One region of the Nocardioides secundeburneus genome, then DNA from elsewhere that is predicted to be linked to it. Evidence: predicted binding sites of a transcription regulator. Region 1 holds the regulator's gene; each other region holds the start of a gene.
The links. The regulator LexA, encoded in region 1, represses DNA repair genes until DNA is damaged. The targets are predictions, from matches to a motif close to TCGAACANNTGTTCGA.

Region 1 (7,563 bases):
CGGCGCCGACATCCCCCGCGCTGGTCGAGGCCCCTAGATCCGCGCTCTGCCGTCCCACCCGCCGCGCGGGCGGCCGGTGACGTCGAAGAACCGCGCGACGGTGGGCGCGACGTCGACGGTCTGGGCGACGAGGGGCGAGGCCGCACGCCGCTGCAGACGGGGGTGGCCGCCGGAGACGAAGAACGGGATGGGCCGGGTGGCCGGGTGCCCGTGGTTGCCCGGGAGGGGGTTGCTCGTCAACGGGTCCGGGTCGCTGAAGCGCCATCCGGCCCGGCAGAACGCGACGACGTCGCCGGCCTCGGGACCGAGTCGCAGCCACCTGGCCCGCCGGTCGTGGGCCGACAGCACGCCCGGCTGGCCCTGGGCGATGCGCACCATCCGCCGCACGGCCTCCGGACGGCGTGAGGTCGGCCCGGTCCAGTAGAGGAGGTCGGCGCCGCCGTTGTCGGCGATCTGCACGCGACCGCGCAGGAACGGGTCGTCGTCGATCGGCCCGGCGAGGCTCACGACCCGTTCGGGTCGCGACCAGTCCATCGAGTGGTCGGCGAGCACGATCAGCATCGAGTGCTGCCAGGTGCCGCGCGCCTTGAGCAGCTCGACGAACCGGCCGACGTAGGCGTCGGTCTTGGCCAGGGCCAGCCGGCGCAGCAGCTTGACGCCGCTCGGCCCGGTGAGGTCGGTGTGCCCGTAGCGGTCGATGTCGCCGAGGTTGACGAACATCAGGTGCGGGTCGACGTCCTCGACCATCGCCATCGCGGCGCTGATGGTGAACTCGTCGGGGGCGTGGCCCGAGACCGGGATGATCGGCGCCGGCTCCCAGCGCGCGGTCGCCCGCGCACCGAAGATGCCGTAGAGGTACTCCTTGCTGAGCACCGTGCCGGTGCGCAGCCCGCGACGGTTGAGCCGCTGGATGATCGTGTCGGCCCTGAGGTCGGCGGGCCGGTCGAGGTCGCGGACCTGCCGGGTCCTGCGGTCGTAGATCGCGTTGGCCGGCACGCCCGAACGGTCGGGGCGCACGCCGGTCATCATCATCACGTGGTTGGGGATCGTCTCCATGATCGGCATCGACTGCGCCTTGGCGAAGCGCTTGCCCGTGACCATGAGGTCGAACAGGTGCGGTGTCTGCGCCTCGCTGATCTCCTCCGGCAGGCAGCCGTCGACGACGAGCACGTAGACGCGCCGGCGCTCGCGGGCGGCCGCGGCCGGACCGGCGGCCGCGGCGAGTGCCGCCGTCGAGATCGCGACGCCGCCACCGGCCTTGAGCAGCGTGCGGCGCCCAGTGGTCAGCTCGGCCCGTCCGACGTCGAACGGCGTACGCTCGCCGGCGGCGTGCCGCTGTCCGCACCCGCACATCAGGACGCACCGCCGTCGACCGGACGGGCGTCGCCCGAGCTCCGGCCGGGCCTGTGCCGGTGCAGGGGCACGAAGGTCTCCTCGACCCGGTTCGACGCCGCGACCGTCAGGAACGAGCGGCTGTAGGTGATGGAGGTCTGCCGGTCGGCCCGGTCGCCGATGACGAACCAGTCCATCTGGGCGCGCTTGGCGTCGAGGTCGAGCACCGAGAAGCCGTGGTCGTCGAAGTTGAGGTACTTGATGTGGCGGTTGTTGGCCAGGATCGTCGCCTCGACGGCGGTGCTGGTCGTGTGGGCGGGCGTGCCGGTGATGTCCTTGAGGTTGTTCGAGGTCACCGACGTGCACACGAACTCGACGGCGCCCGCGCCGCTGAGCGGGTAGGTGCCGACGTCGTAGGGCACCTCGGCCGCCCAGCCGGAGTGGATGTCGCCGGTGACGAACAAAGCGTTCTGCACGTGGTGGTCCCTGATGTGAGCGAGGATCCGCTGCCGGTCGGCGGTGTAGCCGTCCCACTGGTCGACGTTGTAGGGCAGGCCGTCGTCGGGCAGCAGGCCGGTGACGTCGTTGATCGGGCCGATCAGGTCGGCGGGCAGCTGCGCGAACGTGACCGGCGAGATCATCACCGGGTTGCCGATCACCTTCCAGAACGCCTGCGGGCGGGTCAACGACTCCTTCAGCCAGCGCAGCTGGGCCGCACTGGTGATGGTGCGGCGGGGGTCGCTGACCCCGGCGTCGGCGGACGGGACGGGGGAGGGGAGCGCGGTCTCGACCGGTGCCGAGCGGTAGCTGCGCAGGTCGAGCATGCTGATCTCGGCCAGCCGTCCGAAGGTCAGGCGCCGGTAGAGGCGCGTGCCGTCTCCGAGACGGGCGCTGCCGCTCATGCGCACCGGCATCCACTCGTCGTAGGCGCGGTGGGCGCGGGCGCGACGGCGGTGGTAGTCGCCCTCGTCGGCCTGGTGGTTCTCAGCTCCGCCCTGCCACTGGTCGTTGGTGACCTCGTGGTCGTCCCACGTGACGATCCACGGGTACTTGGCGTGCAGGGCCTGCAGGTCGGGGTCGGTCTTGTACTGCGCGTGCCGTCGCCGGTAGTCGGAGAGGGAGACCATCTCGTGCCGCGGGTCGTGCGTGCGGATGTCGCGGTCGGTGCTGCCGTAGCCGTACTCGCCGGGGCCGTACTCGTAGAGGTAGTCGCCGAGGTGCAGGACGGCGTGCAGGTCGTCGCGCCGGGCGAGCCCGCGGTAGGCGGCGAACCAGCCGGCCTGCCAGTTGGTGCACGAGACCACCCCGAACCGCAGGTTGCGCGGGCGGGCGCCGGCGGCCGGTGCGGTGCGGAACCGGCCCGTCCGGCTGTGGGTGCCCCGGAAGCCGAAGCGGTAGTAGTACCACCGGGCCGGCTTCAGGCCGGCGACGTCGACCTTCACCGTGTGGTCGCGGGCGGCGCTGGTGACGACGGCGCCGCGGCGCTGGATGCGGCGGAAGTCCCGGCGCGTCGAGACCTCCCAGGTCACCGTCACCTGCGGGCCCCGGCCCGACCCCGGCCGGGCCGCCGCGGTCGGGGTCACGCGCGTCCAGATCACCACCTGGCGCGGCATCGGGTCGCCCGAGGCGACGCCGTGCGCGAAGTAGCGGCGTCCGGCCCGTCGGCGCGGGGACTCGGAGTCGTCGGCGGCGGCGCCGAGCGTGCCGGCCCCGCCGGCGAAAGTGGTCAGGGCGGCGCCGGCGGAGCCGGTCGCGATCACGGTGCGACGGCGCACCGGGAGCTCGGAGGTCACGCCGGGTCCAACGACGATCCCCGGCCGGGGGTACGGCCCCGACGCTCTGGTCGCCGGACGTTCACCTCCTCGTCGCGGACGGCGCCGACACGCCGTTCGAACACATGTTTGATCTCGGCCCTCTTTGGTGGGACAGTGCGGTCATGCCTCGCAGCCGCACGTCCGACGACTCCGCGAACCGCTCGGCGACCAAGGTGCACGAGCTTCCCGACGCTCCCGCCGACGCCACCGGGCTCACCCCGCGCCAGCAGCGCGTGCTGTCCACCATCAAGGACAGCATCGAGCAGCGCGGCTACCCGCCGAGCATGCGCGAGATCGGCGAGGCCGTCGGCCTCACCAGCACCTCGAGCGTCGCCCACCAGCTGCGGGTGCTCGAGCAGAAGGGCTTCCTCAAGCGCGACCCCAACCGGCCGCGGGCGCTCGAGGTCTTCCTGCCCGAGGTCATGGCCGCCCGGCGCTCGATCGGCTCGGCCGACGAGACCAGCTACGACGAGACCGGCATCGGCGACGTCGCCGTCCCCCCGGTCAACGTCCCGCTCCTGGGCCGGATCGCCGCCGGCGGACCCATCCTGGCCGAGGAGAACCTCGAGTCGGTGTTCCCGCTGCCGCAGCAGCTGGTCGGCGACGGCGCCCTGTTCCTCCTCGAGGTCTCCGGCGAGTCGATGATCGATGCCGCCATCTGCGACGGCGACTACGTCGTCGTCCGGCAGGAGCAGACGGCCGACAATGGCACCATCGTGGCCGCGATGATCGACGGCGAGGCCACGGTCAAGACCCTGCAGCGCAAGGACGGCAAGGTCTGGCTCCTGCCGCACAACCCGGCCTTCGAGCCCATCGACGGCACCCACGCCACCATCGTCGGCGTCGTCACGGCGGTGCTGCGCAAGCTCTAGGGCTCGATCAGCGCGGCGTCGAGCCCGGCGCGGTCCGGCGGCGACCCTGCTTCTCGAACAGGGCCATCGCCGGTGCGGCGAGCGAGGGCGCCAGGCTCGAGCCACGCATCAACCCGCCCCGCCAGGCCGGCACGGTGCGCAGCACGCGACGCGAGCCGAGCAGGCCGACGACGGCGTCCGCGATGTCCTCGGTGCCCAGCAGGCGTCCGCCCGACTGCACGAGGTGCCGTCCGCGGCCGTCGGCCATCGCCTCGACCATCGCGGTCGCGACGCCGTCGGGCAGCACCGCGTGCACGCCCACCCCCGACGGCGCCTCCAGCGCCGTCGACGAGGTGATCGAGACGACCGCGGCCTTGGTCGCGGCGTAGACTGACAGCCCGGGCACCGGGCCGAGGCCCGACAGCGACGCCACGTTGACCACCTGGCCGCCGCGCCCGGTCGCCTCGAACGCATCGAGCGCGGTCCGCATGCCCCACAGCACGCCGAGCACGTTGATCTCCACCAGCCCGCGCACCTGGTCGTCGGAGAGGTCGACCAGGTCGCCGTCGAAGCCGACGCCGGCGTTGTTCACCCACACGCCCAGCGGCGCGAGACCGGACGCCGCCGCGGCGACCTCGCGGTGCGCCGCCGGGTCGCGCACGTCCTGGACGACGCCGGTCGCGCCGATCTCCGAGGCCGTGGCCGCCACCGCGGCCGCGTCGACGTCGGTGACCACCACCCGGTGTCCGGTGGCCACGAGGCGCTCGGCGACGGCACGTCCGATGCCGCGCGCGGCGCCGGTGACGACGGCGCTGGTGGGCACGGACACGGTGGCGCTGCGGGACCCCATGCGGGCATGCTGCCGCACCGGGCCCGGCCGCGGGCGTAACCGTCGTCACAGTGCGGCGTTAGCCAGGCATGCGCCGTCCCGTTGCCGCGATCGCGACCAGCCTCCTGCTGCCGCTGCTGGTCGCCGTGCCCACCTCGCCCGCACCGGCGGCCCCCGCCGCCATCTCCGGCACCCCCGCCGCCGACCGGGCCGAGCCGGGCACCGCCGCGAAGCCGAAGCCACGCCGGCCGCGCTACGAGGCCCGCATCCGGTGGACGAAGCACGGCATCCCGCACATCACCGCGACGAACGTCGCCTCACTCGGCTTCGGCAGCGGCTACGCCGCGACCGAGGCCTCGGCCTGCACGTTGTTCGACACGATCGTCACCGGTCGCGGGCTCCGATCGCGGTGGTTCGGCCCGGGTGGCCGCTACGACGACCACGTGTCGATGAACGGCACCAACCTGCAGGTCGACACGCTCGTCACCGACCTGCGCAACCGGCGCGTCGTCGAGCGGCTGCTGGCGAGCGGGGCCGGCCCCGGTCGTGAGCCGCGTGCGCTGGTGCGCGGCTACGTCGCCGGCATCAACCGGTGGCTGCGCACCCGCAGGATCACCGACCCGGCGTGCCGAGGGGCGGGCTACCTGCGGCCCGACGTCACCACCCTCGACCTCTGGTACGGCGTCTACCTCGCGAACCTGCTCGCCTCGACCGGCGTGTTCGTCAAGGAGATCGCCGACGCCGACCCGCCGTCGCTCACCGAGCCCGGCCTGCCCGAGCTGCCGCTGCGGGCCTCGCAGGTCGACCGCGACGCGCTGCTGACGGCGCTCGGCAAGGACCCCGCCAGCCCGTTCGGCTCCAACGCCACGGCCGTCGGCGGAGCCGAGACCTCGACCCGGCGCGGCATGCTGCTCGGCAACCCGCACTTCCCGTGGCAGGGCCGCTACCGCTTCACCCAGCAGCACCTGACCATCCCGGGCCGCTACGACGTCGCCGGCGCCTCGCTCATCGGCTCGCCCGCCGTCAACATCGGCTGGAACTCCTCGGTCGCCTGGAGCCACACGGTCTCGACGGCCTACCGCTTCACGCCCTACGAGTACCGGCTGCTCGGCAGCCCGACCACCTACCTCACCGACGGCGGCCCGCGGCAGCTCGAGCACCGGTTCGTGACGATCAAGGTGAAGCGGCCCGACGGCTCCGTCGGCACCGTGCGGGAGGACCTCTGGCGCACCGACCAGGGCTACGTCGTCGACTCCCCGGCCACGCTGATGCCGTGGGGCGTGCTGAGCGTCTGGGCCATCCGCGACGCCAACGCCGAGCACCTGCGCACCATCGACACTTTCTGGGAGATGGGCAAGGCCTTGAGCGTCCGTGACCTCCTGCGCCGTCAGGACCGGGGCGGCGGCATGCCCTGGGTCAACACCACCGCCGCCGACCGGGCGGGCGACGTCCTCTACGCCGACCACTCCGTCGTCCCGCACGTGACCAACGCGATGAAGCGGCGGTGCCTGACGCCGGTCGGGCTCGTGCTCGACCAGGTCGCCGGACTGCCCGGTCTCGACGGCACCACCGCGTCCACGAGCTGCGCCTGGGGCCGCGACGCCGACGCGCAGCGTCCCGGCATCCTCGGGCCCCGCAACCTGCCCTCGACCGTGCGCCGCGACTGGGTGATGAACGCCAACGACTCGTACTGGCTGCCCAACCCGGCCCAGAGGCTCGAGGGTTTCTCGACGATCCTCGGCTGCGAGCGGTGCCAGCGCACGATGCGCACGCGCATGGTCAGCCAGTACGTCGTCGACCAGCTGAGGGGTGCTCGCCGGGAGACGCCGGCGTCCCTCGCCTCGCACCAGTACGCCAACCGGGTCCGCGCGGCCGAGGTGATGCGCGTCGGTGGCGACCTCGACCGGCTCTGCGCCGCCACGGGGGAGACCGAGGCCTGTGCCGTGCTGAGGCGGTGGGACGGTCGATCGGACACCACGTCCGTTGGAACCCACATCTTCGAGGAGTTCGTGAGCCGCGCCCCCGAGGACGCACTCTGGCGGGTGCCGTTCGACGCCGCCGACCCGCTCGGCACGCCGCGTGACCTCGACGAGACCAACCCCTCCGTCGTCGCCGCGATGCGCGCGGCCATCAGCTCCTTGCGCTCGCGCGGGGTCGCCTTCGACGCACCGTGGGGCTCGCTGCAGGTCGCGGGCGACCGTGGCGCCCCCGCCGTCCCGCTGGGCGGCGGGCTCGGCGACGCGGCCGGCAACGCCAACGCGCTCGCGTCCCGGACGCCGGTGCAGAACCGTCGGCGGTTCCGCCCGATCACCTACGGCTCGTCGCACATCCAGTCGATCGCGTTCGTGGGCCGGCGCGAGGTCTCGGCGCGCACCATCCTCACCTACAGCCAGGTCGAGAACCCCCGCTCGCGCTGGTCGTCCGACCAGACCCGGATGTTCGGCCGGGAGCAGTGGGTCAGCTTCCCCTGGACGGCGACGCAGGTCCGGCGCCAGCTCGTGCGGACCCAGCGCGTGCGCGGCTGAGGCCGGCGCGGTACCGGCGTGCGCGCCCGTCGGCCCCACCCCCCGGCGTGAACCGGAGGGCCGGGACCGGTTGCTAGACAGGGAGGACAGTCACTCCAGGAGGTCCTGCCATGTCGAAGCTCACCCTCGGTCTCGCCTTCGCGGCGGGCTACGTCGTCGGCGCCAAGGCCGGCCGCGAGCGCTACGAGCAGATCCGCAAGAGCGCCGCCAAG
Region 2 (7,563 bases), on a different contig from region 1:
GCCCCCGTGGTCGTCGGCGGGGTCGTCCTCGCGTCCACGACCCTGCTGGCCGTGCCGGTGCTGCTCTCCTACGGACGCAAGCCCGACAACCCGACCCTGCTCGACCGCGACTTCGTCGGGGGCTGGTGGGTCTTCGCCGGCGTCGTCGTGGTCGCCACGGCGGTGGCGGTCGTCGTCCGGCTGCGGCGGGCGCGCGCCGCAGCGGCCGGGAGCGAGACCTGATGGCGCGGGTGCTGGTCGTCGACGACGACGTCACCGTGCGCGAGGTGGTCGTGTCCTACCTGCGCGCCGCCGGGCACGACGTCGACGAGGCCGGCGACGGAGCGGCCGGGCTCGACGCGATGCGCCGCGCACCGGCCGACCTCGTCGTCCTCGACCTGATGATGCCGCGGCTCGACGGCCGCGAGACGTGCCGACGCCTGCGGGCCTCGGGCGACGTGCCGGTGATCATGCTCTCCGCGCTCGCCGGGGAGGAGGCCCGGGTCGACGGGCTCGAGCTCGGTGCCGACGACTACGTCACCAAGCCCTTCAGCCCGCGCGAGCTCGTCCTGCGCGTCGAGGCGCTCCTGCGTCGCTCCCGCCGCGGCGACGTGCTGCCCGACGTCGTCGGCGACGGCGACCTCGTCGTCGACGGCGGCCGCCGCGAGGCGACGCGCGACGGCGTCCGGCTCGCCCTGACCGGGCGTGAGTTCGACCTGCTCCGCCACTTCCTGGCCCATCCCGGCGTCGCCTTCACGCGCGACGACCTGCTCCAGCAGGTCTGGGGTTGGACCGTCGGCGACCACTCGACGGTCACCGTGCACGTGCGCCGGCTGCGCGAGAAGGTCGAGCCCGACCCCGCGTTGCCTCGCCGCCTGGTGACCGTGTGGGGCGTCGGCTACCGGTGGGACGCCGTGACGGGGCAGCGGTGAACGACGTCACCGAGATCCTCCTGGTGGCCGCCGCCGCGGCGACCGTCGTCGGCGCCGCCGGTCTCGGCGCCGGCTACCTCCTGCGCCGCCGGTCGATGCGCTGGCAGCTCGGCCTCGTCGCCGTCGTCGCGGTCGGCTCCGTGCTGGCCGGGGTGCTCGCCGTGTCGGAGCGGATGCTGATCTCCGAGCACGACCTCGGCGTCGTCACGCTCGTCACCGTCGGCGCCGCCGTGATCGCCCTGGTGGTGGCGATGGCGCTGGCCGCGGCCCTCGGGCGCTTCTCCGCCGCGCTGCGGGCCGACGTCCGGCGGGTGGCGGCGGGTGACCCCTCGGCCCCGGACGAGCCCGTGCCGGCATCGTCGCGGGGCCCCGCGGAGTTCCGGGCGCTGGCCGCCGAGCTCGACGACATGCAGGCCAGGCTCGCCGAGTCGCGGGCCCGCGAGGCCCGTGTCGAGAGCGCGCGGCGCGAGCTGGTGGCCTGGGTCTCCCACGACCTCCGCACCCCCCTCGCCGGCCTGCGCGCCATGGTCGAGGCCCTCGAGGACGGCGTCGCGCCCGAGCCCGAGCGCTACCACCACGAGGTCCGCCTGCAGGTCGAGCGCATGTCGCGCATGGTCGACGACCTCTTCGAGCTCTCCCGCATCCACGCCGGCGTCCTGCCGCTGGCCCCCGAGCCGCTGCCGCTCGACGACCTGGTCAGCGGTGCGATCGCCGAGTCGATCTCCGTCGCCCGCTCCCGCGGGGTGACCCTCGGTGGCCGGGTCGAGCCCGGACTCGTCGTGCGGGCCGACCCGGCCGGGCTGACCCGCGTGCTCGGCAACCTCGTCTCGAACGCCGTGCGCCACACGCCCGAGGGCGGCGCCGTGGAGGTCGTCGGCAGTGCGACGCACAGTGCGGTCGAGCTGAGCGTGACCGACGCCTGCGGCGGCATCGCCCAGGACGACCTCGCACGCGTCTTCGACGTCGCCTGGACCGGCTCGGCGGCCCGGACGCCCGAGCCCGGGGGCGACGTCCGGGCGGGCCTCGGCCTGGCGATCGTGAAGGGCATCGTCGAGGCCCACCAGGGCCAGGTGTCGGTGCAAAACCTGGACTCGGCACCCCGCCCGGGCTGCCGGTTCCTGGTGCGCCTGCCGGTGTGAGGGCGCGGCTCGACGCGACGACCGGCGTGTCGGGTGGCTTCGAACACGTGTTCGGCCTAGCGTGGGTGTCGTTGCTCGGCCCGCCTCCGCGGCGGGTCGTCCACAGGGCTCGGGTCGGTCCGGGCGGTTGTGTCGGTGGTCGCCCCTAGCGTCTCCGGCAGACGACGACCTCACATCCCGATCACACGACGTAAGGACACACATCATGGCTGGTGGAGACCGCGACAAGTCCCTCGACGCGGCACTGCTCAACATCGAGAAGCAGTTCGGCAAGGGCTCGGTGATGCGCCTCGGCGACGAGACGCGCGCCCCTCTCGAGATCATCCCGACCGGGTCGATCGCGCTCGACGTGGCGCTCGGCCTCGGCGGCCTGCCCCGCGGGCGCGTCGTCGAGATCTACGGCCCGGAGTCCTCCGGAAAGACGACGGTCGCCCTGCACGCGGTGGCCAACGCCCAGGCCCGTGGCGGCATCGTCGCCTTCATCGACGCCGAGCACGCGCTCGACCCCGACTACGCCAAGGCCCTCGGCGTCGACACCGACGCCCTGCTGGTCTCCCAGCCCGACTCCGGTGAGCAGGCGCTCGAGATCGCCGACATGCTCATCCGCTCCGGTGCGCTCGACCTCATCGTCATCGACTCCGTCGCCGCGCTCGTGCCCCGCGCCGAGATCGAGGGCGAGATGGGCGACAGCCACGTCGGCCTGCAGGCCCGCCTGATGAGCCAGGCGCTGCGCAAGATGACCGGTGCCCTCAACAACTCCGGCACCACGGCCATCTTCATCAACCAGCTGCGCGAGAAGATCGGCGTCATGTTCGGCTCGCCCGAGACCACCACCGGTGGTCGCGCGCTGAAGTTCTACTCCTCGGTCCGCCTCGACGTGCGGCGCATCGAGACCCTCAAGGACGGCACCGACATGGTCGGCAACCGCACCCGGGTCAAGGTCGTCAAGAACAAGGTCGCGCCGCCGTTCAAGCAGGCCGAGTTCGACATCATGTACGGCAAGGGCATCAGTCGCGAGGGTGGCCTGATCGACGTCGGCGTCGAGGCGGGCCTCGTCCGCAAGGCCGGTGCCTGGTACACCTACGAGGGCGACCAGCTCGGTCAGGGCAAGGAGAACGCCCGCACGTTCCTCAAGGACAACCCCGACCTGGCCAACGAGCTGGAGAAGAAGATCCTCGAGAAGCTCGGCGTCGGCCCGAGCGTCGCCGAGCCGGCCGACGAGCTGTCCGACGCCCCGATCGGTGTCGACGACTTCTGAGCCCGGTTCGGGGTCCGGTCCCGGTTGGCGCGGCGACGTCGGTGACGGCGTCGCCGCGTGGACCCGTGGTCGCGAGGGTGGTCGAGGCGCCCGGAGCGCCGGCGGCCAGCAGCGAGAGCGACGCGGGCGCCGTCCCGCAGCCGACAGCCCGCCGGACCCCCGCGACGTCGACGCCGACCCCGAGGCGGTCGCCCGCAAGATCCTGCTCGACCAGCTGACCGGGCGCGCCCGGTCTCGTCAGGAGCTCGCCGACAAGCTGGCCGCCAAGAACGTGCCCGACGACGTCGCGACAGACCTGCTCGACCGGTTCACCGACGTGGGTCTCGTCGACGACGAGGCGTTCGCCCGGATGTGGATCGCCGGGCGTCAGTCCGCCAAGGGCCTGGCGCGGCGCGCGTTGGCGCAGGAGCTGCGACGCAAGGGCATCGACGACGCGGTGGCGCGCGAGGCGCTCGACGAGGTCGACCCCGCCGACGAGGAGGAGGCCGCCCGCTCCCTCGTGCGAAGGAAGCTGCGCACGCTGTCGCGGGTCGACGACACCACCGCCACCCGGCGCCTGGTCGGCATGCTCGCCCGCAAGGGCTACGGCTCGGGCCTGGCCTACGCGGTCGTGCGCGATGAGCTGGCGTCGTCCGGGCGCGAGGCACCCGAGCCCGACTGAGGGCACCCCGCCACGTCAGGCACGGTTCGGGCTTCCCCACGGTCCCTGCGGAGCGGCACACTGCCAGGCGTGGCTACGGAGCGTGAGGTCCTCACCTGGCAGATGTTCGGCTCCGCGGTCGACCACCTGGCCCATCGGGTCGTCGACGACGGGTTCGAGCCCGACATCGTGCTCTCGGTCGCTCGTGGCGGCCTGGCGCTCGGCATGGGGCTCGGCTACGCGCTCGACGTGAAGAACGTCTTCACGGTCAACGTCGAGTTCTACACCGGCATCGACGAGCGCCTCGAGGTGCCGATCATGCTCCCGCCGGTGCCGCACGCCGTCGACCTCGCCGGGCTCAACGTGCTGATCGCCGACGACATCGCCGACACCGGTCTCACGCTGCGCCACGTCCAGCAGTTCTGCGAGGGCCACGTCGCCGACGTCCGCACGGCGGTGGTCTTCGAGAAGTCGCGCTCGGCGGTCAAGCCCGACTACGTCTGGAAGGCCACCGAGGCGTGGGTCGACTTCCCGTGGTCCGACCGCGAGCCGCTGCGCAAGCGCGCTTCGACCGGCTGAGGCTCCGCCGGTGTCGGAGGTCAGGGTCGCGGTGGGCGACGACGTCCGCACGACGACGACGGCGCCGGGGGAGTCGTGGTACGCCGCGGCGTGCCGGCTGGCACCCGGGGGACCCGACCCGGTGGCTGTCGACCTGTCGGGCGAGGCCAAGCAGTTCTGCGTCGACGGCGACACCGTCGCGACGGTGCGCGCCATGACCCGTGGCGACCTGCCCGACGTCGTCGCGTGGCGATCGGCCGCCCACGTCGCGCGCTGGTGGTTCGGCGACGGCCCACCCGGCCTGGCGGCCTACGAGGCGACCTACGGCCCGCGCATCGACGGCCGCGATCCGGTCCGGATGGGCGTGTGGGAGGTCAACGGTCGTTCGATCGGGCTGGTGCAGGACTACCGGGTCGGCGACAAGCCCGACTACGCGCTGCTCGCCCCCGACCCGGAGGCGGTCGGCGTCGACTACCTCGTGGGTCGCGTCGAGTGGGTCGGGCGGGGCGTCGGCACGAGGTGCCTGTGGGCGTGGCTCCTCGACGTCCGGCGGCGTCGTCCGGACGCCGAGCACTGCTTCGCCGCGCCCGACCACCGCAACCGGGCCTCGCTGCGGGTGTTGGCCAAGGTCGGGTTCGTCGAGGGCCTGTGGTTCGACCAGACCCAGTCCGACGGCAGCGTCGAGACGCTGGTCGGCTGCACGCTCGACCTCGCAACCGTGGTCGGCTGACCGGCAAGGAACTACCTGCATAGGGTGGGCTCCATGAGCAGCATCGCCGACGCCCTGCGCCTGACCGGCGGCACCGTCGACCTCGCCTCGATCGACACCGACGCCGCGCCCGGCTACGACGGCGACAAGGCCTCGGGGACGGCGGCCCTCGCCGCCATGGAGCCTGAGCTCGCCGAGCTGCAGGAGCGGCTGTTCGCCGAGGGCCGTTCCGGCGGCGAGCGCTCGGTCCTGCTGGTGCTCCAGGGCATGGACACCTCGGGCAAGGGCGGCACGCTGCGGCACACGGTCGGCCTGGTCGATCCGCAGGGCGTGCGGATCTCCTCCTTCAAGGCCCCGACGGAGGAGGAGCGCAGCCACGACTTCCTGTGGCGCATCGAGAGGGCGCTGCCCGAGCCGGGCTACCTCGGCGTCTTCGACCGCTCGCACTACGAGGACGTCCTCATCGCCCGGGTGCGCGAGCTCGCCCCGCCCGAGGAGATCGAGCGTCGCTACGACGCCATCAACGACTTCGAGCAGCGGCTCGTCGACGGCGGGACGACGATCGTCAAGTGCATGCTGCACGTCTCGGCCGCGGAGCAGCGGGAGCGCCTCCTCGCCCGGCTCGACGACCCGACGAAGTTCTGGAAGTACAACCCCGGTGACCTCGACGAGCGCGCGCTGTGGCCGGCCTACCGCGAGGCCTACCAGGTGGCGCTCGAGCGCACGCACACCGAGGCCGCGCCCTGGCACGTCGTCCCAGCCGACAAGAAGTGGTACCGCAACCTGGCCGTCGGCACCCTGCTGCTCGATGCGCTCCGCGGGCTCGACCCGCAGTGGCCCGCGGCCGACTTCGACGTCGCCGCCGAGCGCCGCCGTCTCGAGCAGGAGGAGCCGGTCGCTTGAGCGAGCAGCTCGCGACGGTCCGGGTCACCCGCTACGTCACCCCGCTCCGTGAGGGCGGCAGCATGCCCGGCGTGGTCGAGGGCGACGACCTCGGCACCTACGTGTGCAAGTTCCGCGGCGCGGGACAGGGCCTGCGGGTCCTGGTCGCCGAGGTCGTCGTCGGTGAGCTGGCCCGACGCATCGGGTTGCGGACGCCGCGGCAGGTCGTGCTCGACCTCGACGCCGACATCGCCCGCTACGAGGCCGACGAGGAGGTGCAGGACCTGCTGACCGCCAGCACCGGCCGCAACCTCGGCATCGACTTCCTGCCCGGCTCGTTCGGCTACGACGGCCAGACCGGCGTCAGCCCCGACGTCGCCGGCCGCGTCGTGTGGCTCGACGCCTTCTGCGCCAACGTCGACCGCTCGTGGCGCAACCCCAACCTCCTGCTGTGGGGTGACGAGCTCTGGGTGATCGACCACGGCGCCGCGCTCTACTTCCACCACGCCTGGCCGGGCGGTGTCGGCGACCCCGCCCGGTTCGCGGCGCAGCGGTGGGACCCCAGCGACCACGTGCTCCTCGGCCGCGCCACCACGCTCGCCGCGATCGACGACGAGCTGACCCAGCGAGTGACGCCCGACCTGCTGTCCGAGGTCGTCGGGCTGGTGCCCGACGCGTTCCTCGACCCCGTGCCCGGCGCCGAGACCCCCGCAGCGCTCCGCGACGCCTACGTCGCGTTCCTGACCGAGCGGCTCACCACACGTCAGTGGCTGCCGGAGCCGCCGTCGTGAGCGCGACCCGGCAGCCCTACCAGTACGTCGCGCTGCGGTACGTGCCGCGCGTCGACCGCGAGGAGTTCGTCAACGTCGGCGTCGTGCTCTACTGCCACGCCACCGACTACCTCGCCGCGGCCTGGCGGATCGACCGGGACCGGCTCGGCGCGCTCGACCCGCTCGTCGACGCCGACCAGCTGCGCAGTGCCCTCGGGTTCGTCGACGCCGTGTGTGCCGGCGACGCCCGGGCCGGCAGCGCGGCGTCGGTGCCGGTGAGCCAGCGCTTCGGCTTCCTCAAGGCGCCGCGCAGCACCGTCCTGCAGCCGGGGCCGGTGCACGGCGGGGTCACCGACGACGCACCGCGCCAGCTCGACCACCTGCTTCACCACCTGGTGGGCTAGTCGGGCCGGGCGGCGAACAGGGGAGCGCCGGTCAGACGGGGACGAGCTCGACGGCGCCGACCGCGTAGCGCGCCAGGACGACGCGCGCGACCTCGGGGTGGGCACCGAGCGGTGCCGAGACGGCGACCGCCCCGGCCTCGACCGCGAGCTCGGCGGCCCGGTCGGTGAGCTCGCCCGGCGTCAGGAACAACGACGCGACGGCGATGTGACGACGTCCCTCGGCGCGGAAGGCGCGCACGGCCTCGCCGGTGGCGGGCGGGGTGCTGGCCGCGTAGGCGGCGCTGACCGGCAG
Region 3 (7,563 bases), on a different contig from region 1:
GTCGACCAGCCTCAGCTGGGCGTAGGAGTCGAGCAGGAGCGACCCGACGTGCACGACGACCAGCCCGACGGCCGTCAGGGCGGCGGTGCGGTGCAGGTCGACGACGCCGAACCGCCCCAGCGACCCGAGCGGACGACCGGAACGGGCGAGCACGCCGAGCACGATCGACGTGGTCAGCAGGGCCAGGGCCACGATGGCGGTGCCGCGGCCGAGCGCCCACAGGGCGAGGTCCATGTTCATGCGACATACCGTCCGGTCTCGGCCGGCCAGTCGCCGAGCAGCCGCACCTGTCGTCGTCGGTCGACCAGACGCACCGGGAGACCCAGCTCCCGCGCCCACGCCGGGCCGCTCGGGCCTATGACCACGACCGCCGTCGCGACGGCGTTCGCCTCCGCGCACGTCGGGGCGGCGACACTGACGGTGCGCCAGATGGTCGGCGCGGAGCGACCTGTCGCCGGGTCGACCACGTGGTGATGGGTGCGACCCCCGCTGCGCCATGTTCGCCGCACCGTGCTCGACGTCGCCACGGCCCACCCGGCGTCGACGGTCACCTGGGTCTCGGGGTCGCCCGGCGCGTCCGCGACGCGCAGCTGCCAGCCGCCGAGGGGTTCCTGCCCGGCGGTCGCGACGTCGCCACCGAGGCTCACGAGTGCCCCGCAGCCGAGCCCGTCGGCCACGAGCGAGGCGGCCCGGTCGGCGGCCACGGCCTTGGCGGTGGCGCCGAGGTCGAGGCGGACGTCGTCCGGGAGCGTCAGCCGGTCGTCGTCGAGGCGGAGCGTCCGCCAGCCCGGCGCCGGGACGGCGATGCGGGCCGCGGCGTCCTCGATCTCGGTGATGGTGCGGTCGTAGCCGAGGTCGACGAGCGCGCGGCCGACGGTCGGGTCGACGGCGCCGCCGGTGGTCGCGGCGGCGACGAGGGCGGAGCGCAGCAGGTCGGCGAGCATCGGCGAGACCTGCGTCGTCCCGGGGCCGAGTCGGCTGATCTCGGAGTCGGCGCGGAACCGGTTCGCGGCGTCGTCGACCTCGGCCAGCAGCGAGCGCACCCGGGCGACGGCCTCGTCGAGCAGCCGGACGTCGGTCACGCACACGCGGGCGCGGGTCGACCAGAGCGACCACTCGTGCGCGGCGTGCATCACGACCCGCCCGAGGTGGCGTGCGGCGCCGTCGAGCCCGAGCCGGCCGACAGGCCCGACGACCGGTGTGACGAGCCGGACGAACCCGTGCTCGAGCTGGTCGTGCTGGTCACCGAGGGCGGCGTGGTCGAGGCGTCAGCGGCGGCGTGGGCGCCGACCAGCCCGACGACGCCGAGGGTGGCGGTGAGGGCACCGGCGACGAGTCCGGCCCGCCAGCGGGCGACCCGTCGGACCTGGGTGTCGGGTGAGGTGGACATCGGCGGCTCCTGAGGTGTGCTCCGGTGATGGTCCCGACGCTCCTCGTGGCGGCTGTGAGGTTGCTGTGCGCCGGTCACGAGCCGGCTGGGAGGTAATCACCGTGCGCCGGGCGGTGGTCGTGGCGGACAATGACCCCTCGTGGGACACGTGGACGTGAGTGGAGTGCGGTACGAGCTGCCCGACGGGAGGGTGCTGCTCGACGACGTCTCGTTCCGGGTGGGCGAGGGAGCCAAGGTCGCCCTGGTCGGTGCCAACGGCGCAGGCAAGACGACCCTGCTGCGCATCGTGACCGGCGACCTCGTGCCGCACGCGGGCGCCGTCACGCGTACCGGCGGGCTCGGGGTGATGCGGCAGGACGTCAAGGCCGGCCTCGGCGACGACGCCACCGTCGCAGACCTGCTGCTGAGCGTCAGCCCGGCGCGCGTCCGCGACGCGCACGCCCAGGTCGAGGCGTGCGAGCTCGCCCTCATGGAGTCCGACGACGAGAAGGCCCAGATGCGCTACGCCGAGGCGTTGCACGACTACGCCGACGCCGGCGGCTACGACCTCGAGGTCACCTGGGACGTGTGCACCACGAAGGCCCTCGCGGTCTCCTACGACCGCGCCAAGTATCGCGAGCTGCGCACCCTGAGCGGCGGTGAGCAGAAGCGGCTGGTGCTCGAGTACCTGCTGGCCGGCCCCGACGAGGTGCTGCTGCTCGACGAGCCCGACAACTACCTCGACGTGCCGGGCAAGGTGTGGCTCGAGGGCCGCATCCGCGCCTCCGACAAGACGATCCTCTACATCAGCCACGACCGCGAGCTGCTCGACAACACCGCGACCCGCGTCGTCACCGTCGAGCTGGGTGCGGGCGGCGGCGGCAACCTGGTCTGGACCCACCCGGGCGGCTTCGCCAGCTACCACGAGGCCCGCAAGGACCGCTTCGCGCGCTTCGAGGAGATGCGCCGTCGCTGGGACGAGGAGCACGCCAAGATCAAGGCGCTCGTGCTGCGCCTCAAGGTCAAGTCGGAGTACAACGACGGCATGTCCAGCCAATATCGGGCTGCGCAGACCCGGTTGCGCAAGTTCGAGGAGGCCGGCCCCCCGACCGAGCAGCCCCGCGAGCAGCAGGTCTCGATGCGCCTCAAGGGCGGGCGCACGGGCAAGCGCGCCGTCGTGTGCACCGACCTCGAGCTCTCTGCCGGTGGACAGGACCTGATGCGGCCCTTCGACCTCGAGGTCTGGTACGGCGAGCGCGTCGCCGTCCTCGGCTCGAACGGCTCCGGCAAGTCGCACTTCCTGCGCCTGCTCGCCGCCGGGGGCAGCGACCCCGACGTCGAGCACCAGCCGGTCGGCGACGTCGAGATCGAGCCCGTCGTCCACCGCGGGAAGGCCAAGCTCGGGGCGCGCGTGCGGCCCGGTTGGTTCGTGCAGACCCACGAGCACCCGGAGCTGGTCGGGCGCACGCTGGTCGAGATTCTGCACCGCGGCGACGGCGACCCCAACGGACTGGGCCGTACGGGCATGGGCCGCGAGCAGGCGGCCCGGGTGCTCGACCGCTACGAGCTCAGCGCCCAGGCCGAGCAGCGCTTCGAGTCGCTGAGCGGCGGTCAGCAGGCGCGCTTCCAGATCCTGCTGCTCGAGCTCAGCGGCGCCACGCTGCTGCTGCTCGACGAGCCGACCGACAACCTCGACGTCCAGAGCGCCGAGGCGCTCGAGGAGGGTCTCGAGGCCTTCGAGGGCACGGTGCTCGCCGTCACTCACGACCGGTGGTTCGCCCGCGGCTTTGACCGGTTCCTGGTCTACGGTGCCGACGGCGAGGTCTACGAGTCCGACGGACCCGTCTGGGACGAGGGACGGGTGGCGCGCGCCCGATGACCGGCTCGCGGCTCGACGTCCGGGTGCTCGACGTCTTCGACGACGACCTCCTCGCCCGCTGGCACGCGGTCTACGCCGGCGCGCGCGAGGACGCCGTCGGCGTCGAGGAGGCGCAGGTCTTCGACCTGCCCGAGACGACGGTGCAGTGGCGCGAGCCGACCTCCGACCGGGCCCGGACGGCGCTCGTCGGGTTCGTCGACGACGAGGTCGTGGCCGCGGGTGTCGTCTCGCTGCCCCTGCTGGACAACCTGTCCGCCGGATACGTCGAGGTGGCCGTCGCGCCGGCGCACCAGCGGCGCGGGCACGGCAGCACGATGCTCGCGGCCTGCGAGGAGCGCGCGACCCGCGCGGGCCGGACGATCCTCGACTCCGAGGGCTGGTGGCGCTACGAGCACGGCACCTCCGGCCTCGACGCCGGTGGCGCGGCGTGCGTGCGCTTCGCCGAACGGCACGGCTACCGGCTCGGCCTGAGCGACGTCCAACGCTGGCTCGACGTGCCGGTCGACGACGCCCTGCTCGACCGGCTCGCGGCCTCGGCGGCTCCGCACCACGAGGCCTACGAGCTCCGGTCGTGGGTCGGGCCGGTGGCCGACGACCTCGCGCCGTCGTGGGCCGAGCTCGACGGCAGCCTGATGACCGAGGCCCCGGTCGGCGACATCGAGCGCGAGGCCATGGCCGCCGACGTCGCCCGGATGCGCGAGGAGGAGGCGAGCATCGCCAAGCAGGACCGCTGGACCTACCACTCCGTCGCTCTCGCGGACGGCGTCGTCGTCGCCTACACGCTCATCGTGCAGGGCAACCGCAGCCGGACCGCCTACCAGTGGGGCACCCTCGTGCACCGCGACCACCGCGGCCACCGCCTCGGGCTGGCACTCAAGGTCGCCAACCAGCGGCTGCTGCAGCGCGAGCGCCCGGACGCCACGCGGGTCGCGACCTGGAACGCCGAGGTGAACGACCACATGATCGCGGTCAACGACGCGCTCGGGTACCGGCCGGTCTCGCGGATGGGGGAGTTCCAGAAGAGGGTGTGAGTGGTTGGTCTCGACCTTGTTGCTCGCCGTCTTGATGCTTCATGTGTGGGGCTGGGTTGGCCGCGCGCGGTAGCACGCCGCGTCTCGGCGTCAAGGACCAATCCCTACGGTGAGCCGTCACACGGTTTCGGGGATTGGTCCTTGACCCCGAGCCTCGTGCGGCGTGCTGGTCCGGCGCGTGCGGTGGCGCCTCCGCAGGCTCCGGCGCACCGCCCGCCAAAGCGCGGCCAGGGGAGGGAGCTGGCTTCGGTTCGTGATCGAGATTGACTCGAACATGCGTTCGAATCCGTGGTATCATGGCCTACGGCCACCGCGACCCGCACCAGCAGCGATCCGCTGCTGCACGCGGTGCGTGGGCGTCGGGTCGCTGAGGCTGACGCACAGGTCGAGACGCTGAAGTCGGTGCTGGCGTGGGCTGAGCGGAACGAGGCCACGTCGGACGAGGTCGTCGTGCTGTTGCAGTCGGCGGAGCGGCCGTTGCACCTGGCCGGTCCGGGGGCGCCGGCGGTGCCGGAGTACGCCGCACTCGACCTCGCCCTGTCACTCGGGATGTCGACCGACGCCGGCCTGACCTACCTCGGTCGGGCACTCGAGCTGTGTCACCGGCTCCCGCGCTTGTACTTGCGGGTGGTCAAGCACGAGGTCGCGCTGTGGCGGGCGTTCAAGATCGCGGATGCGACCATGTCGCTGTCCGAGACCGCGGCGTGGCACGTCGACAAGGCCATCACACCCGTGGCGGAGCGGTCCTCGTTCGCTCAGCTCGACCGGACCGTCGACGCCGCCCGCGCCGAGCACGACCCCGCCGACGCCGAAGCCCGACGCCTCGCCGCACTGGAAGGCCGGCGGGTGAACGTCTACCTCGCCGGTGCGACCACCGACGGAACCGTCGATGTCGTCGCCACGCTCGACACCGCTGATGCGATCGACCTCGAACACGCGCTGCGCGATGGCGCCCAGGCCTTGGCCGACCTCGGGTCGACCGAGACGTTGGACGTGCGGCGTTCGCAGGCCCTGGGGGAGATGGCCCGCCACCAGTTGTCGTTGGACCTCGACACCAGCGGCACGGGTCGTGGGGTGACTATCTACGCCCACCTCGACGCGGTCGACCCTGACCTGCCCGGGTTGCTCGACAACACCCAGACCCCGCTCCTCGTCCAGCAGGTCCGTGAATGGTGTCAGGCGGCCGGCACGAACGTCACGGTGAAGCCGGTGATCGACCTCGCCGAACCCGCCGAGACCCCGGCCTACCGACCCAGCGACGCGATCCGCGAACGCGTCACGCTCCGCGACCGGTGCTGCGTCTTCCCCGACTGCAGCCGGCGTCGGGTCGACCTCGACCACATCGTCCCGTTCGAGTCCGGCGGCGTCACCGCGACCTGGAACCTCGCCCTGCTCTGCCGCAGGCACCATCGAGCGAAGACCCACGGCCACTGGTCCTACCGCATGGTCGAACTCGGCCTCTACGCCTGGACCTCACCGACCGGCATCGAGAAGACCGTCGACCGCAGGCCACCACCCGGCACCCACGCCCGACGACATCCCTGACCGCCCCGACCAGCCCCGCGCACGACGTGAGCGGGGCTACCGGCACGCCCGAGGGTGCGCTCAGAGGTGGTCGGGCACGATCAGCGCGTCGGGGTCGGCGCGGGGCGGGACGCACTCCAGTGCCAGCTTCACGAGGGCGACCCGTGCCTTGAGCACGACCTTGCCGCGCAGCCCGCCGAGGTCGGCCGCGCCGGTCTCGAGGACGGCGGCCTCGATCTCGGCGTCGGTGAACGTCGGGCGGGTGCCCGGCTCGACCGCGACGTCGGGCAGCGCGACGAACGTCGGCAGCACCTGGGTGCCGAGGCCGTCGAGGAGCACGTAGCGCTGGTGCTGGGTGAGCGCCGTCCAGGCCTCGTCGGCGGTGCGGCGGCCCTTGCGGACGTCCTTGTCCTTCGCGGCCAGGACCTGCTGGGCAGCGCCCTGGAGGGCCAACGTCATCTCGCGCTCGGTGAATCGCACGGGGTCCAGTCTCCCAACCCGTCGAGAACCTCCCGGACCGGGCCGTCGTCGTGCCGGCGGACACGACGGCCGACGGCCACCGGTCGCAGGACCGGTGGCCGTCGGTGTGCGCCCTCCCAGACGCTGGACCTCACTCGGGGGAGGCCCGTCCGACGGTGGCTACGAGGTGGAGCCGCCGTCGGAGTCGAGGGTGAGCTGGACGGTGCTCTGGCGACCGTCGCGCTCGTAGGTGATGGTGACCTTGTCGCCGGGGCGGTAGGACCGCACCGTGGCCACCAGGGAGTCGGAACCGGTGATGAGGGTGTCGTCGACCTTGGTGATGACGTCGCCGTCGCGCAGGCCGGCCTGGCCGGCGGCCGAGTCGGTGCCCACCTGCGAGATCTGGGCGCCGTCGACGACGAGGGCGCCGTTGCTGTTCGCGACGTTCTGCACCGAGACCCCGATGCGGGCGTGCGTGGGCGTCTCACCGTTCTTCATCTGCTGCACGATCGGCATCACCTCGTCGATGGGGATCGCGAAGCCGAGGCCGATCGAGCCGGCCTCGCCGCTGCCGTTCGACGTCGACTGGATCGAGGAGTTGATGCCGATGACGTGACCGTCGAGGTCGACGAGGGGGCCGCCGGAGTTGCCGGGGTTGATCGCCGCGTCGGTCTGGATCGCCGGGTACACCGTGGCGTTGCCCTGGCTGTCGGAGCCGACGCCGACCGGACGGTTGAGCGCGCTCACGATGCCGGAGGTGACGGTGGCGTCGAGGCCGAACGGCGAGCCGATCGCCACGACCTCCTCGCCGACGTCGACCGCGCTGGAGTCACCGATGGTGGCCGGGGTCAGGCCGCTGACGCCCTCGGCCTGGACGAGCGCGGTGTCGGTGAGCGGGTCGGTGCCGACGATCTTGGCCTGGGCGTGGCTGCCGTCGGAGAACGAGGCGGTGATCATGCCGCCCTCGCCCGCGACCTCGACCACGTGATTGTTGGTGAGGATCAGGCCGTCGGAGCTCAGGATGATGCCCGAGCCCGACCCCGCCTCCTGGCTGCCGGCGACGTCGAGCTTGACGACGGACGGCAGCACCTCGGCGGCGACCTGCTCGACGCTGCCGTCGGCGGCCGGGGTGCCGGTCGAGTCCTTGACCACCTGGCTCGTGGTCACGGCCTGCCCGGGGCCACCGCCCGAGGCGGAGTCCCCGCCGTTCATGGCGTCGTAGGCGGCGGCGCCGCCCAGTCCGGCGCCACCTCCCACGACCAGGGCCGCGGCGACGACGGCGGCCGCGAAGCCCTTGCGTC

Region 2: the regulator LexA is predicted to act here: its motif matches at 2,090-2,105, upstream of recA (recombinase RecA).
Region 3: the regulator LexA is predicted to act here: its motif matches at 4,548-4,563, upstream of ABFT23_RS19685 (HNH endonuclease signature motif containing protein).

What each region holds. Positions count from the first base shown of each region.
Region 1 is NZ_JBDUUE010000009.1:33,093-40,655, forward strand. It holds gene ABFT23_RS21675 (alkaline phosphatase family protein) at 34-1,353, opposite strand; gene ABFT23_RS21680 (alkaline phosphatase D family protein) at 1,353-3,125, opposite strand; gene lexA (transcriptional repressor LexA) at 3,269-4,018, shown strand; gene ABFT23_RS21690 (SDR family oxidoreductase) at 4,026-4,847, opposite strand; gene ABFT23_RS21695 (penicillin acylase family protein) at 4,916-7,351, shown strand; gene ABFT23_RS21700 (hypothetical protein) at 7,462-7,563, shown strand, end outside.
Region 2 is NZ_JBDUUE010000006.1:148,536-156,098, reverse strand. It holds gene ABFT23_RS17115 (hypothetical protein) at 1-222, shown strand, start outside; gene ABFT23_RS17110 (response regulator transcription factor) at 222-911, shown strand; gene ABFT23_RS17105 (sensor histidine kinase) at 908-2,050, shown strand; gene recA (recombinase RecA) at 2,256-3,308, shown strand; gene ABFT23_RS17095 (regulatory protein RecX) at 3,292-3,969, shown strand; gene ABFT23_RS17090 (phosphoribosyltransferase) at 4,039-4,527, shown strand; gene ABFT23_RS17085 (GNAT family N-acetyltransferase) at 4,538-5,236, shown strand; gene ABFT23_RS17080 (polyphosphate kinase 2 family protein) at 5,270-6,118, shown strand; gene ABFT23_RS17075 (HipA family kinase) at 6,115-6,888, shown strand; gene ABFT23_RS17070 (DUF3037 domain-containing protein) at 6,885-7,271, shown strand; gene ABFT23_RS17065 (sirohydrochlorin chelatase) at 7,303-7,563, opposite strand, start outside.
Region 3 is NZ_JBDUUE010000007.1:198,063-205,625, forward strand. It holds gene ABFT23_RS19660 (ferric reductase-like transmembrane domain-containing protein) at 1-240, opposite strand, end outside; gene ABFT23_RS19665 (FAD:protein FMN transferase) at 237-1,133, opposite strand; gene ABFT23_RS19670 (hypothetical protein) at 1,133-1,390, opposite strand; gene ABFT23_RS19675 (ABC-F family ATP-binding cassette domain-containing protein) at 1,530-3,248, shown strand; gene ABFT23_RS19680 (GNAT family N-acetyltransferase) at 3,245-4,279, shown strand; gene ABFT23_RS19685 (HNH endonuclease signature motif containing protein) at 4,568-5,824, shown strand; gene ABFT23_RS19690 (hypothetical protein) at 5,885-6,283, opposite strand; gene ABFT23_RS19695 (S1C family serine protease) at 6,443-7,563, opposite strand, start outside.